Fibrella aestuarina BUZ 2: one gene and its partner. The main gene of each other region encodes a partner of the protein of the gene in region 2 in a complex. Links are inferred from orthologs where the notes say so. Each region holds a gene or a part of one and is shown on either strand. Other genes may lie near its edges.

Region 1 (6,062 bases), 5.8 Mb from region 2 along the record:
TATGCGCTGGGCTTCCGCTCGCCGGACGGACTGGGCTTCGATGCACAGGGTCGGTTTCTAGTCACCGATAATCAAGGCGATTGGCTCGGCACCAGCAAATTGCATGTGGTAAAACCGGGTGCTTTTCACGGGCACGTAACCAGCCTGGTCTGGAAGGGCGATTTCCCTAAAATCGACCCGCTTACCTTGCCTGTTTCTACCCTAGACAGCCTGCGCACCCACGAGGCCGTTGCGTTTCCGCACAGCCTAATGGCCCACTCACCTACGCAGCCGGTTGTCGACAATACAGGGGGCAAGTTCGGGCCGTTTGCGGGCCAAACGTTTGTTGGGGAAATGGACTACCCGCATCTGCTGCGCGTGCTGCTGGAAGAGATTGGTGGCCAAACGCAGGGGGCCTGTATTCCGTTTCTGGCTAAAGGGGGACAGCGAATAGGCAACCATCGGCTTGCTTTCGGCCCCGATGGCAGCCTCTACCTGGGTCAAACCGATCATGGCTGGACCGGGGCTCAGGGTATCCAACGAGTTCGTTTTAAAGGCGGGCAGTTTCTCGATATTGCCGCCATGCACCTGACCGCTACCGGTTTTGAACTGAACTTTACGCTCCCGGTACGCGAGGCCGAAGCCCGTGAGCTGGCCAATTACACTTTCCAACGCTATCAGTACAAATACCACCGCGATTATGGCTCGCCGCAGATCAACAAAGCGACGGTGCCGGTTCAGGCAGTGCGACTGTCGCCCGATCGCCGCACCGTGTCGATCGACATAACTGACCTCCAGGAAGGCTTTATCTATGAATTGTCGATGGGCCGATTACAGACCGAAACCGGAAAGAAGTTGCTGAATACGACCATTTGCTACACGCTTAATAAACTTAACAAATAAGTCATTCCACTCAATTATTTCTTTCCATTATCCTATTCCGTATCTTTGTAGACGTACAGTTTCCTATTCCTGAACCCTTTCCTTTCTTGTCTGGCGAAGCGTCACCTCGAAGCTTATCGAGTCTTCCCCACTCTTGTCACGCCGAGTTGGCTGAAGACTGTGGCTCCGGGGTTTCTGCGCCTCGCCAACACTTGTCAAACACAAAGCCCCGGCTCTCTTTCGATAGCCGGGGTTTTTTAGTTAATCGTTGCGAACTCGCTTATGCGTAGGTATTCAGCATGACGGGCATGACCAGCATCAGAATCTCTTCGTCCTCTTCCTTGTCAGCGGGGATGATCAGGCCGGCGCGGTTCGGTGCCGACATTTCCAGCGAAATCATTTTGGCGCTCAGGTTGCTCAGCATCTCCGACAACAGTTTGGCGTTGAAGCCAATTTCCATTTCATCGCCGTCGTATTCACAAAGCAGTTTTTCATTGGCCTCGTTTGAATAGTCCAGATCTTCTGCCGAGATCGTGAGGCTGTTGGCCTTCATCGACAGCCGAATCTGATGCGTCGTCCGGTTGGCGTAGATCATAATCCGCTTCAGCGAGTTCAGCAGATCGGCGCGGCCGATCGTCAGCACGTTCGTGTTGTTGGTCGGAATGGCGTTTTCGTAATCGGGGAAACGCTCGTCGATCAGGCGGCAGATCAGTTGGGTCGGGCCAAACGAAAAAGACGCGTTAGCCTGGCTCAGTTCCACCTTTACGTCGGCCCCTTCCGGCAACGACGCTTTCAGCAACGACAGGGCCTTGCGCGGGATGATGAGCGAGGTGCTAGCCGTGGTCTGGATGTCGGTGCGGCGGTACCGGATCAGCCGGTGGCCGTCGGTAGCCACAAACGTAGCGTTGTCGCTGTTCAGTTGTAGATAAACACCCGTCATGGCCGGGCGCAGATCGTCGGTGCTGGTGGCGAAGGCCGTATTGTTGATGGCGCTCAGCAGGGCATCCGATGAGAGTTCGACCGACAGGTTTTTGTTGACGCCCGGAATTTTGGGGAAGTCGATCGGGTTCTCGCCGGATAGTTTGAAGCGGCCGTTATCAGTCAGGATTTCGGTGCCAAACGTATCGGTGTTGATATTGATCGTAATCGGTTGTTCGGGCAGGCTCCGTAGCGTATCGAGCAGCAGCTTGGCCGGAATGGCGATCGCACCGTTCTCCGACGCATCCACCGGAATCTGCGTCGTCATGGTGGTTTGCAGGTCAGAGGCCGTTACGGTAAGGGTGCCCTCTTCAATCCGAAACAAAAAGTTTTCGAGAATCGGGACGATCGGGTTCGCCGCCACCACACCGTTGATGTTCAGCAGGTTCTTGAGCAGTACGGAAGAGGATACAATAAATTTCATAAGCCGCTTTCTAGCAAAATCTTGTAAGACAAAAGTAACGAAAATAAGTCCATTTTCGGCCCGCCGCTGACTCAATTATCGGGCATATTGTCGCCGTCTGATCGCCTGCCAGATCAGGCCCAATGCCAACACCAGCGCCAGCGGCCCCAGCACATTCAAGGCCTGCCACTGGGTACGTTCCGCACCGATTTTGACGCTGTCGAGCGGGCGCAGGGGCACCTCACGCTGCCGCGCCACAATCAGTCCCTCGGGGTCGACGAGGTAATCGATGGCGTTCAATATGAAGTCTTTGTTAGCGAATTGGGTCCGCGTAAACCGGTCATACCCCAGCGGTAAGGGCGCTTTGCGTTTGTAATCGACATCGTTGACGACCAGATCACCATCCGAGCAAAGCAGCACCTTCGCCGCTACGCCCGTTTCGCGGTACCCATTCTTGAGTGAATCGGGTAGGAGCTGATTGGCAAAGAGTGAGGCAAACGACCCTTCCAGCAACGTACCTACCGACCGCACGCCGCCCAGGTACGTTGCCGGGTCGGGTTGTTGCCGGGCTTCGTTGTAGCTAACCAGCGTTGGTGTTTTCAGTACCTGAGTGTAGGCCGATGTTTTGAGCAGCACCGTTTTATGAATACCGTTGGCGCGCACGGTGTCGATGGTGCTGACAAATCGGCCGTAAATCGCGTCGAGATTACGCGTGATGGGGCTGTCGCCAAACGAATTCAGCACCGGGTAGAATCGCCACGGCACCAGTTGAATGTTCGGCTTATCGCCCATATTCCCCACGTTGAGCGGGATCACGCCACAATTGAGGTCCTTCACGACGTCTTTATTCACGCGGGCACCCCAGTTGAAAAATAACTCATCGAGACCCAGCACGAGCGGTTGGGCGTAAGAGCCTTCGGTGCCGACGCTGTCGATACGCTGTCCGTCCACCACAAACAGCGCCCGGCCCCCTTTCACCACATACTGATCGAGTTTGAAGATCTCGCTTTCCACAAAAGGCTGATCGGGTTTCAGCACCAGCAGCGCATCGACGCCCTCAACCGGGCCGGGTTTACGTAAGTCCACAAAAAACAGGTCATACGTTTCCTGAATCGACGCCAGCACGTCGGAAAACCGCTCGGGGGGAACCTGCGTATGGCCAAATACCAATCCCACCCGGCGCCGACTGCCTTCGGGCTGCGTGAGTCGCCGGATAGCCGCCGCCAGCTGATACTCGACGCCCTCATACGACTGGTTCAACTGCTCTTCGGGCGAGGCGGCTTTGTTGCCCTTTAAGAGCAAAACGCCGATCTGTTTACCCTCGTAATGCACGACAGCGCCCGGGACCACGAGCTGTTCGGTACGTTTTCCGCCCTGGTTGGCAAACAGGTTGGTGGGTTGGAGGCCTAGTGCTGCCAGTTCCGCCAGCCGCTTATTTTGCTCGGTCGTTGTGCCGGTAATGGGGTCGATAAACCGGTAACTTATGTTGCTTTCGCCCTCCGCTTTGAACCCTTCCAGTGTTTCGCGCACGGCGGTTTCGAGGCGTCGGAAACCGGGCGGCAGGTTGCCGGTCAGGTACACATCGACATGCACGCGGGCGGGTAACGTGGCCAGCAGTTGACGGGTACCGTCGGTCAGGGTATATCGTTTATCACTGGTCAGGTCGAACCGGGCATAGACGAACGCCGAGAGCAGGTTGATGACAATCAACCCCAGCAGAAGCCCCAAAAAGCGCTTGGTGGATAGAGACATACGGCTTAGTAACGAAAAAGCCTCCGCTGGTGAGGCGTTGGCTTTTCAAAATTAGTACGATGCGGGCTGGATGCCTTACTGCATGAGCGTCACAAAATCGTCGAACAGGTAGCGTGAATCGTGCGGGCCAGGCGACGCTTCGGGGTGATACTGCACCGAGAACGCCGGTTTGTCTTTCCGGCGAATCCCCTCGATGGTGTTATCGTTCAGGTTGATGTGGGTCACCTCCACGTTGCCGTGGTCTTGCACTTCGTCGGCCTTCACGGCAAACCCGTGGTTCTGCGAGGTCACCTCGCACAGCCCCGTGATCAGGTTTTTAACCGGGTGGTTCAGCCCACGGTGGCCGTTGTGCATTTTATAGGTGTCGATGCCACTGGCCCGCGACAGAATCTGGTGCCCCAGGCAAATACCAAACAGCGGTTTTTCGGTTTCCAGCGCCTGCTTCACCGTCTCGACAGCATAGGGCATAGCGGCCGGGTCACCAGGTCCGTTTGAGATAAAAAACCCGTCGGGGTTGAAGGCCTGTAGTTCGGCAAACGGGGTTTGCGCCGGGAACACTTTACAGTACGCGCCGCGGTCGGCCAGGTTCTGCACGATGCTCTTCTTCACACCCAGATCCAGCACCGCCACTTTCAACCGCGCATCTTCCTGCCCAACGGTGTAGATCGCCTTCGTGCTTACCTCCGACGACAACTCCAGCCCGGCCATGTCAGGTACGTTGTTCAGTTCGGCCAGTAATTGATCGGGGTCCAGCACAGCCGAGGAGATGATGCAGTTCATTACCCCTTTGCTCCGAATGTGCCGTACCAGCTGCCGCGTATCGATGCCATGAATCCCGACGATGTTGGCTTTTTCGAAGTAATCCTGCAAAGAGCCATCGGCCAGGTGACGCGAGAAAATGGGTGAAAAGAAATTGCACACCATCCCCCGGATTTTCACCCCGGCCGATTCTTCTTCCAGCCCAAGCTGAATGCCGTAGTTACCGATGTGTGAGGTTGTATTCACGATCACCTGCCCGTAATAGGACGGATCCGTGTAAATCTCCTGATAACCGGTCATGCCTGTGTTGAAGCAAATTTCGCCACCAGCGGTACCGATCTTACCTAAGGCAAAACCGTCAAAGACGCTACCATCCTGCAATACCAATAATGCCTTGGGTTGTTGGGGACGTGTCATGAAGCTCGTTGGGTATCTGTTTATTGGTTAAAAAAAAGGGTTAACCGATGACCGGCTAACCCAATTTCTGTATGACATCTGGTTTTGTCATTATTCAGCAGCTTGTTCGCGACCACCTTTCAGGCGATCGGTCAACGCTTTGAATTCATCTGTTTTTCCGTCGCGGAGCAGAGCAGCCTGCTCATTCCACGTCGTTACATCAGCGATGTTAAATTGGTTCCCGGCGGCATCCAGAATAGCCCGTACGTCTTCGTCCTTGGCATCAGCCAGTTGAGCGAAAGTCGTGATACCGGCGTTGTTCAGCAACTCGGCGATTTTAGGACCAATGCCTTCGATGATTTTCAGGTCATCAGCAGCGGGAGCTTCGGCAGCCTCCGCTACAGGGGCGGCCTCAGTAGCAGCCGGTGCTTCGTCAGCAGCGACAGCCGCTACGGGAGCAGCATCACCCGCGTTGTCGGCCTTACGACCTGAACCACCCCGACGGCTACGACGCGTCTTGGTAGCAGCCTGTTCGGCGGCCGCCGTCAGCAGCGTTTCGTTGAAGTCAACGAGTTCAATCAGGCAGGTATCAGCGCCGTCACCTTTCCGGTTGCCCAGTTTGATGATCCGCGTGTAGCCACCCGGGCGAGTTGCGATCTTGTCCGACACCGTGTCGAACAACTCTTTCATCCCTTCTTTATGGTTCAGGGATTTGAAGACAATCTTCCGGTTCTGGTTGTTGTCTTCTTTTGCACGCGTCAGGATCGGCTCAACGTATTTGCGAAGCTCTTTCGCTTTCGCCACCGTCGTCTCGATGCGCTTGTGCATAATCAGCGAAACGGCCATGTTCGACAGCATTGCTTCGCGGTGCGAATGGGTCCGGCTGAGGTGATTATCTTTCTTACCGTGTCTC
Region 2 (9,326 bases):
AACGGTGACAGCTTGTTTTTGCATGGTGTAAAAAGGGGGCGTCGATCAGACAGGGAAAGCGCCAGGGGTACAGACTGACTAACTAAGTTGGATAAAGTAAGTAATGCATCGGCCCTGCCCATTTTCGGCGTCGTCCAGGCTACCGCTCACCGTAGCTGGTGCCTGAACCACTGCCCTGTTGACCCCGCTCTGCAAGCCGGGCAGGGCAACAACTAGCCGCCAACTACTCTGAAAACGGTTGTTTTTCATACGTATGCCTGGTTGATGGCTGTAAGAGCGGGTTGGCTTTGGGGGAGCGGTAGGTCAAGGTAAATTGGCCGGGTGGCGCCAGGCGAAGTCAGTTACGGTGGGTAAGGATTAGTAGAGTTCGTTGAGGCCAAAAATGGGCTTGTTCGTCTTCCACTTACCGCGCGTGAAATCCGGAATTTCCATAGGCTTGCTACCGGCGGCAATGCTCTGCTCCGATAGCGGGCTGATGGCGCTCCAGGCAGCCGCATCATACACGTCGATAGGCGGCGCTACCTGGTTCTTGATGGCTTCGATGAAACCACGTAAAACAAAGAAATCGATACCGCCGTGGCCGGCATTCTGGGCGGCTTGTGCGTGCTGTTTCCAGAGAGGATGATCGTACTTGTCCTGATAAGGCGCAAACGGTTCCCACTGGTGCGGTTTGGGACTTACCCCCTCCAGGTAGATGGTGTCGCCGTCGTCCATCCAGATGCCCTGCGTACCCTGCGCCCGGAACCCCAGCGAGTAGGGGCGGGGCGAATTGGTGTCATGAATGATGGTGATGTTTTCGCCGTTGGCGCACTGCACCATCGTGGTGACCACGTCGCCCAGCTTGAACTTGACCTTCACGTTGGGGTGGTCGGGGCCGCCCTTGGCAACCACGTAGTTGTGCAGCCCCCGGCTCTGGGTCGCCATTGACGTCAGGTACGTGAAGCGATTCCCGCGGTTGATGTTGAGCCAGTGCGCTACGGGGCCAAGGCCGTGAGTCGGGTACAGATCGCCGTTGCGATCGACCGAGTGCTGGGTGCGCCAATGCGCCTCCGAATACCCTTTTTCGCCAAACTCAGCGCCCACGCCCGAGATGGATTTACCGTCGTTGAATTTGATGTTGCGCAGGTCGTGCTGGTAACCGCAGTGGGCGTACGTCATTTCGCCAAACATGCCCTGCCGGACCATGTTCAGAATGGCCATCACGTCGCGGCGGTAGCAGACATTTTCGAGCAACATGCAGTGGGCGCCGGTTTTCTCGTAGGTGTTGACCAGATCCCACGATTCTTTCAGCGTCACCGTCGCCGAGACTTCCAGCCCGGCATATTTGCGTGCTTTCATCGTAGCAACGGCCATCGGTGTGTGCCATTCCCAGGGCGTTGCAATCACCACCCCGTCGATGTCGTCGCGCTTAAGCAGTTCCAGAAAGGCTTCGTCGCCCTTGGTATAGGCAACCGGCGCTTTCCGACCTGCTTTCGCAATCAGGGTGTTGGTGCGGGCGATGGCCTGTTGGTCAATGTCGCAGATGGCCACTATCTCCACATCCTCGCGGTAGAGGGCCTGCTGGACGTGGTAGATCCCTCGGGCGCCCACGCCGATAAATCCTAGTCGTACTTTGCTCAGTACTGGCGGGCGGGCACTGGCCGATGCTGTAGTGAACAGGCTTGGCATCAGAGGGGCACTCACGCTGCCGAGGGCAGCCGTTCGCAGAAAGGAGCGACGTGTAGTAGTCATACAAAAACGGATAGAAAAGCAGAATAACGCTCGAATAAGCACCCAATGGCTTAGGGAAATTAGGCACCTGAACGCCCTGAGCAAAGACCGAGCGCGGCGTGACAACCAGCAAAATCGATGGATCTGGATGCGCAAACGTTTGCACGTCGTAGGACAAACGTTTGCGCACTACAGCAGAAAAACAACGATTTTAGTAGACTACTTTGCTAGTAGCGTAAATTTCAGCTTGTCATGCCTGAATGTATGGGACACTAATGAGAAGTCGGCGTAACTCATCCGGGCACTCAGAGTAGACCTTCAGGGAAAAACCATCTTTGAGGCCATCGATGAAGCACCTGTCTTCTCCGGTCGATTTCATCTCGGGGCCGAATTCTTTGTTGACGTTCGGGAATGTTATGTGAGCCATGAGCGCTCAGAGAAAGCAACATGCAGTGAGTGAGCGTATTAGAAGCAGGTTAGTAACTGGTTCAAATTACGGTTGATGCTTGCGCGCTGCTTCACAGATTGTATACCTTTCTACCGCAGTGCTTCATCACAACATACTTACTACTACCCACTTATGTCCTGTATTGTCTCCATCCCGCTTATGTTGTATCTGTTGGTAGCAGCAAATCCGTCCTTACTCGATACAGCTCCCTTGGATAAGGACCCGACCTACAAGAAAGTAATAAGCCGACGGGTTACTTACCCTCCAGTGTCTGATCAACACAAGATCGCTCTGATGGTCTACGCGCGCTTTACGATTAACGAACGTGGGCACGTTGAGCATGTCAAAATCATAAGACATCCCACTGAAGAGGTTCACCACAAGTTTTACGATGCCGTCGTGGAATCAGCGCTCAAGCGGCTTCCTCCTTTAAATCCAAGCTACGTTGGTCATTACATCCTACCGGTTTCCTTCTCCTTAAGAGATGAACACAATGGTCAGCTACTTATACCAGAAGATGTTGGCTATTACGGCGAACAGGTTAATAGTGTGATGCTGCAACCTGTTAAGGTTATAGGCTACAGAAGGTATAGAGTACAAAACTAAATCTGAGCCAAGAACCCATCGCTTCTACGTGGTCGATTCTTCATGGGCGCGTGGTTATAAGCTGGTGCATACCATCTGGTATTACTGGTATCAGGCTTACTAGCTAAAAATGGAATCGGCCAACGTACCTAGATTATTCAGGTACGTTGGCCGATTCCATTTTTTAGCTAGTAAGTCCTACCGGCTCAGATACAGATTGCGCTCGGAGTAGACCTTGAGGAAAAACTCATCCTTGAGGTCGTCGATGAAATAGATGCCTTCGCCGGTCGATTTCATTTCGGGGCCGAGTTCTTTGTTCACGTTCGGGAATTTGTTGAACGAGAACACCGGAATCTTGATGGCGTATCCCTTCTTCACCGGGTTAAATGTGAAGTCGGTCACCTTCGCACCCAGCATCACCTTCGTGGCGTAGTTGACATACGGCTCCTGGTAGGCTTTGCAGATAAACGGCACCGTGCGGCTGGCGCGCGGGTTGGCCTCGATCACGTACACCTTCTCGTCTTTGATGGCGAACTGAATGTTGATCAACCCTTTGGTTTTCAGCGCCACCGCAATCTTTTTGGTGTACTCTTCGATCTGCGCAATCACCGCCTCACTCAGGTCGAAGGGTGGGAGCAGTGCATACGAGTCGCCCGAGTGGATACCCGCCGGTTCGATATGTTCCATAATCCCGATGATGTACACATTCTCGCCGTCGCAGATGGCATCCGATTCGGCTTCGATGGCGTTTTCGAGGAAATGGTCGAGCAGGATGTTGTTGTCGGGAATGTCGCTCAGGATCTTCATCACGTGCTGCTCCAGCTCCGTTTCGTTGATGACGATCTTCATGCTCTGCCCGCCCAACACGTAGCTGGGCCGTACCAGCAGTGGGAAGCCCAGCTCCCGCGACAGGTCGATGGCTGCCTCTGATTCGCGCACCGTCCCGAACTTCGGGTACGGAATGTCGAGCTCGCGCAGCATGCCCGAGAAGAGGCCCCGATCTTCGGCCAGGTCGAGGGCCTCCCAACTCGTACCGATGATCTTGATGCCGTAGCGCGTCAGTTTCTCGGCCATTTTTAGGGCCGTCTGCCCGCCCAGCTGCACAATTACGCCTTCGGGTTGCTCGTGCTGAATGATGGCGTGCACGTGCTCCCAGAACACCGGCTCGAAGTACAGCTTATCGGCAATATCGGGGTCGGTCGAGACGGTTTCTGGGTTACAGTTGATCATGATCGTCTCGTAGCCCGCCTCTTTGGCGGCCAGTACACCGTGGACGCACGAGTAGTCAAACTCGATCCCCTGCCCAATACGGTTCGGGCCTGAACCCAGAATCACCACTTTCTTGCGGTTCGACCGGATCGACTCGTTGCCGGGCAGGTCAGACACCGGTTCGGGCCGGTCGAGCGTGATGGGCAACTGGTTGTTGAAGGTCGAGTAGTAGTAGGGCGTTTTGGCCTCAAACTCCGCCGCGCAGGTATCCACGCACTTGTACACCCGGCGGATGTTGTGGTTCTGGCGGTAGTTGTAAATCTTGCTCTCACGTACCTGCAGGATGTGCGCCAGCTGCCGGTCGGCGTAGCCTTTCTGCTTGGCCGTGCGCAGCAGTTCGGGCGGCAGGTCGTCGAGGTCGTACTGGGCAATCTCGCGCTCCAGTTCGATCAGCTCTTCGATCTGATGCAGGAACCAGGGGTCGATTTTGGTCAGCTTCCGAATGGTGCTGAACGACATACCCGCCTTGAAGGCATCGTAGATATGGAACAGGCGGTTCCAGCTCGGGTGCTCCAGGCTGTGTTTCAGCGCGTTGATGTCGGTCAGCTCCCGGCCATCGGCACCCAGCCCGTTGCGCCGGATTTCGAGGCTCTGACAGGCTTTTTGCAGGGCTTCCTGGAAGTTCCGCCCAATGCCCATCGCCTCACCCACCGACTTCATCTGTAGGCCCAGCGATCGGTCGGCGCCGGGGAATTTGTCGAAGTTCCAGCGCGGTACTTTCACGATCACGTAGTCGATCGCCGGCTCGAAAAAGGCCGACGTCGTGCCCGTGATCGGGTTGATCAGTTCGTCGAGGTTATACCCCACGGCCATTTTCGCCGCGATCCGGGCGATGGGATAGCCTGTAGCTTTCGATGCCAGCGCCGACGACCGGCTCACCCGCGGGTTCACCTCGATCACGATGATATCGTCGGTTTCGGGGTTGACCGAAAACTGGATGTTACAGCCACCGGCAAATTGCCCGATGCCGTTCATCACCCGAATGGCCAGATCGCGCATTTGCTGATACAGCGTGTCGGGCAGGGTCATGGCGGGGGCTACCGTGATGCTGTCGCCGGTATGCACGCCCATCGGGTCGAAGTTCTCGATCGAACAGACGATGATGAAGTTGCCGTTCCCGTCGCGCAGCAGTTCGAGCTCATACTCTTTCCAGCCCATGACACTTTGCTCCACCAGCACCTCGTGAACGGGTGAGGCGTGCAGGCCGTGGGTCAGCGCTTTGTCGAAATCTTCGGGTACGTTGACGAAACCGCCACCGGTTCCCCCCAGCGTGAACGAGGGCCGGATAACGAGCGGGAAGCCAATTTCCTGCGCGATCTCTTTGCCTTCCAGAAACGAGCGGGCCGTGCGGCCTTTGCAGACACCGGCACCCAACTGAAGCATCAGCAGGCGGAACTTCTCGCGGTCTTCGGTGGTCTCGATGGCCTTGATGTCGACGCCGATGATCTGAACATCGTACTTCTCCCAGATACCGGCCTTGTCGCAGTCGATGGCGAGGTTGAGGGCGGTCTGACCGCCCATCGTGGGCAACACGGCGTTGATGGGTTTCCCCATTTGCTGGTGTTTTTCCAGAATCTCGATGATCGACTTTTTCTCCAGCGGTTTCAGGTACACATAGTCCGCGTTGATCGGGTCGGTCATGATCGTGGCCGGATTGGAGTTGATCAGCGCCACCTCGATACCTTCTTCGCGGATAGACCGGGCAGCTTGTGAACCCGAGTAGTCGAATTCGCATGCCTGACCGATGACGATGGGGCCGGAGCCGATGATAAGAACCGAGCGGAGATTGGGATTTTTGGGCATGATGGGGCCAAAAAGACGGATATAACGAACAAATAACGCCTTGATTCTGACCAGCCTCGGTCGAGAGGTATGGGCAAAAATCCCGCAAAAGTAGGGGGTATAGCGGCGGAATACAACCAGAATGCCCGTTAAAATCAGATATAACCGGTTGGCCTCATTTGATAAACCAGTATTTTCGAAGAAGTAGCGTACCACATACACTTAAAAGGGCGTTTCGGTCTGTTAGCCGAAACGCCCTTTTAAGGTTCGTTGTCAATCGCCTTGTGCCGTTACCGGCTGCCGTTACGGCTGTTGCTGTGGCCCGAGTGTCCATGACCACCACGTTCGTCGGCTAGTTTGGTCTTGGTCTTGCCGCCGGGCGTCCCCTGGCGACCCATCGGTGCGTGATTGTCTTCAGGTTCCTGTTTGCTCTTATTGGCGTTGGTCATGTATCGCTCCCCGTTGGGGCGCTGATGACTCGTGTCGTGGGCGTCGTGGTTACGCGTGTGTTCGCCATGCGGCTGATTGTCGTTCGAGCCCGGCTGGTCAGTGGTTTTGTGGTTAGCGATAGTTGTAGCAGTCTATTAGTTATATAGATTTATAACTGACCGGATTCGCTACTGTTTACCGTTGGGGCAGCTAATTAGCTTTTGGTATGCCTGTCCCTCAGAAACCATAGACCAATCATGTGCCTATGCGCCCTATGCCGTAACTTCGGGTCGTTTCGTACCCCGCAACCTGTACCTTTTGTATACGTTATGAGTCAACGCATCGCTACGCTTGTCGTTTTTTCTATCCTGCTGCTCGGCTGTGCGACCTACGAACCGCCCCGTGATATCAACACGCCGTATACCTTCCCCAACCGGGGTGGCGATGGGCCAGCCGTGAAACCGCCGCCGCCTACCACGCGGGTGTTTGTCAGCAATGCGCTGATCAAGCTGGGTATCGACCCTAACCTGGGCGGCGCCATCACCTACCTGTCGGAAGCCAACGGAACAAACATGATCAACAATCATGATTATGGCCGGCAAGTGCAGAATAGCCTGTATTCGGGACCGGTGCCTTACGAACCCAACGGGCAGAAACCCCACCCAGCCTGGGCAACCAACGGCTGGAATCCCGTTCAGGTAGGCGATTACAGCGGCACCCCCGCGCGCAGCATCGAATGGCGTAAGATCGATAGCACGCACCTGTATACAAAAGCGACGGGCATTCAGTGGCCACTCGTGAACGTACCTGGCGAATGCACCATGGAGCATTGGTACGAATTGCGCGATAACACCGTACGGGTCCGCAGTCGAACGACCGTACAGCGCACCGACACCTCATTCTACAACCCGAGTTATCAGGAGACACCATCGGTTTACCTCAACGGTCCCTATCACCGATTTGTCAGCTATCAGGGTGATCGGCCATTTACGAATGATGCAATCAGCGATCGAACCTTCACCAACAAGTCGGAGGTGCAGTATTGCTCCGAAAACTGGGCAGCTATCGTCAACGGGCAGGGCAGAGGGATCGGGCTCTACAAACCCAACGAGTTTAACTGGGGCGGTGGTTTCTGGGGTTCGTCCCAAACAGGCGACGAGTATGACAACGCTACCGGCTACGTAGCGGCATTGCCCGTCGACCAGATGGATTACAACGGCGTCTACGAATACGAGTATGTGTTGATCGTTGGGTCGGTTAACACCATTCGGCAGTTTGCCTACAGCCAGCCTCGCCCGCGCAACACGCCCGATTTTGTGTTCGACACAGGTCGAAAAGGCTGGTCGTACTTCAATACGCGTGATCAGGGCTGGCCGATCCAGACGACACTGAACGTACGGTGGGAAGGATTACGGCCCGATCGGTTCCGGGTAGCCAGCCCGTTTATGTTTGTACCAGCCAGCAACGTACCCAGGCTCTACATACAGGCCGCATTCTCGACCAACGCAACGTCGGCGCACCTGATCTGGACCCGGCAGGGCGACAACGATTTTCGCCACAAACCCAATCAGGAACTCGACTTTCCCATCATTGGCGACGGGCAAATGCGGGTGTATGAAATCGACCTGAGCCGGGTCGCCAGTTGGCAGGGCGTCATCTCCCGAATTGGGTTGGAACCAACGAGCATTGAAGGCCTACAGAAGGGCGGGCTGATGCGCCTGAAGAGCGTGACCACCACCCGACCATGACCCGCACCCCCACCACCGGCCCCTTGCAGGGGCTACGCATTCTCGACCTGACGCGCCTGCTGCCCGGCCCGCTGGGCACGATGTTGATGGCCGATATGGGGGCCGACGTCACCAAGATCGAGAACCCCAATAGCCCCGATTATGTCAGCGTATTTCCGCCGCATATCAACGGTGTGTCGGTCAATTACCTGGCCTACAATCGGTCGAAGAAAACGCTTACCCTCGACTACACGACGCCCGACGGCCGTGAGGCTTTTTTCCGGTTACTCGACACCGCCGACGTCGTGGTCGAGCAATTTCGGCCCGGTCATCTGGATCGCCTGGGCATAGGGTATCAGGCCGCTGCTGCCCGTAATCCGGGTATCATTTATGTATCGATAACGGGTTACGGCCAAACCGGACCGTATGCGCACCTGGCTGGCCACGACCTCAATTACCTGGGCCTGTCGGGCGTGCTGAGCCTGACGGGACAGCCCGACGAACCACCAACTGTGCCGGGTGTACAGCTGGCTGATATTATGGGTGGAGCATACAGCTGTGTGATGGCTACGCTGGCCGCGGTCTATGCCCGCCACCGAACCGGAACTGGTCAGCAGGTTGATGTGTCGATGACCGACTGTGTCATGCCGTTGTTATCGGTGGCGCAGGCATTGTATGCGGGTACTGGCAACGTACCCAGGCGGGGCGAAATGCCGCTGTCGGGTGGGCAACCCAACTATGGTGTTTATCGGTGCCGTGACGAAAAGCGCGCGGATACCGAGGCAGTTCAGCCTAACTATATAGTGCTGGGTACGTTGGAGCCCAAGTTCTGGCAGAAGTTTTGTGCCCTGGTCGATCGTCCCGACTGGCTGGCGTTCATGCTGCCCCAAACTCCCGACGAACTAGCTACCTACAAAGCGCAGATTCAGGCCCTGATTGCCGAACGTACCCAGGCCGAGTGGACTGCCTTTGGCATCGAGCATGACCTGCTGATCACCCCCGTGCTCACCCTCGACGAACTCCCGCATCACCCTTATCATCAGGCTAGGCACATGATCGACACGCAGTTGCATCCTGTTGCCGGTGAGGTGCCCCTGATTGGTGTACCGATCAAATTTTCAGATACCCCCGCCACGCCTACCGGGTGGCTTACGGCGTAAGCAATACCACCAGTTTGCTATTGATGTAAGTATTTGCCTGATTTTATAAACGGCGTCGTATTTGTTGTTTATTTTAGAAATTTGGTTTCAATAGCGTTAAAATACAGGCTATTTGCAACAAGGCGGGGATTGTTCAGTTTCCAAATTTTGGGCATAAATACTCTATTTTGTCTGGCATGATTTGTGAGGCTAACTGGCAGCTTCATATGAAATGAT

The links.
Region 1: the proteins of carB (region 2) and carA are in contact, whole or in part, in a solved structure (PDB 1KEE), measured with the Escherichia coli proteins. The link is inferred for Fibrella aestuarina BUZ 2 from one-to-one orthologs.

Annotation. Positions count from the first base shown.
Region 1 is NC_020054.1:6,544,114-6,550,175, forward strand. What follows is about bases 3,121-5,902. They hold carA (glutamine-hydrolyzing carbamoyl-phosphate synthase small subunit), read right to left. Parts: upstream 5,171-5,902; coding sequence 4,070-5,170; downstream 3,121-4,069. Other genes in these bases: gldG (gliding motility-associated ABC transporter substrate-binding protein GldG), read right to left, coding at 3,121-3,994; rplQ (50S ribosomal protein L17), read right to left, coding at 5,261-5,902. Also shown: FAES_RS27100 (DUF7133 domain-containing protein), read left to right, coding at 1-882; dnaN (DNA polymerase III subunit beta), read right to left, coding at 1,142-2,263; more of gldG, read right to left, coding at 2,339-3,120; more of rplQ, read right to left, coding at 5,903-6,062. UniProt on the Escherichia coli protein: Small subunit of the glutamine-dependent carbamoyl phosphate synthetase (CPSase).
Region 2 is NC_020054.1:788,654-797,979, forward strand. Bases 2,742-6,167 are described here. They hold carB (carbamoyl-phosphate synthase large subunit), read right to left. Parts: upstream 5,816-6,167; coding sequence 2,942-5,815; downstream 2,742-2,941. Other genes in these bases: FAES_RS03120 (hypothetical protein), read left to right, coding at 2,742-2,764; FAES_RS30585 (hypothetical protein), read right to left, coding at 6,085-6,167. Outside these bases: FAES_RS03110 (mevalonate kinase family protein), read right to left, coding at 1-24; FAES_RS30290 (hypothetical protein), read right to left, coding at 79-249; FAES_RS03115 (Gfo/Idh/MocA family protein), read right to left, coding at 358-1,668; more of FAES_RS03120, read left to right, coding at 2,318-2,741; more of FAES_RS30585, read right to left, coding at 6,168-6,243; FAES_RS03135 (hypothetical protein), read left to right, coding at 6,553-7,971; FAES_RS03140 (CaiB/BaiF CoA transferase family protein), read left to right, coding at 7,968-9,110. UniProt on the Escherichia coli protein: Large subunit of the glutamine-dependent carbamoyl phosphate synthetase (CPSase).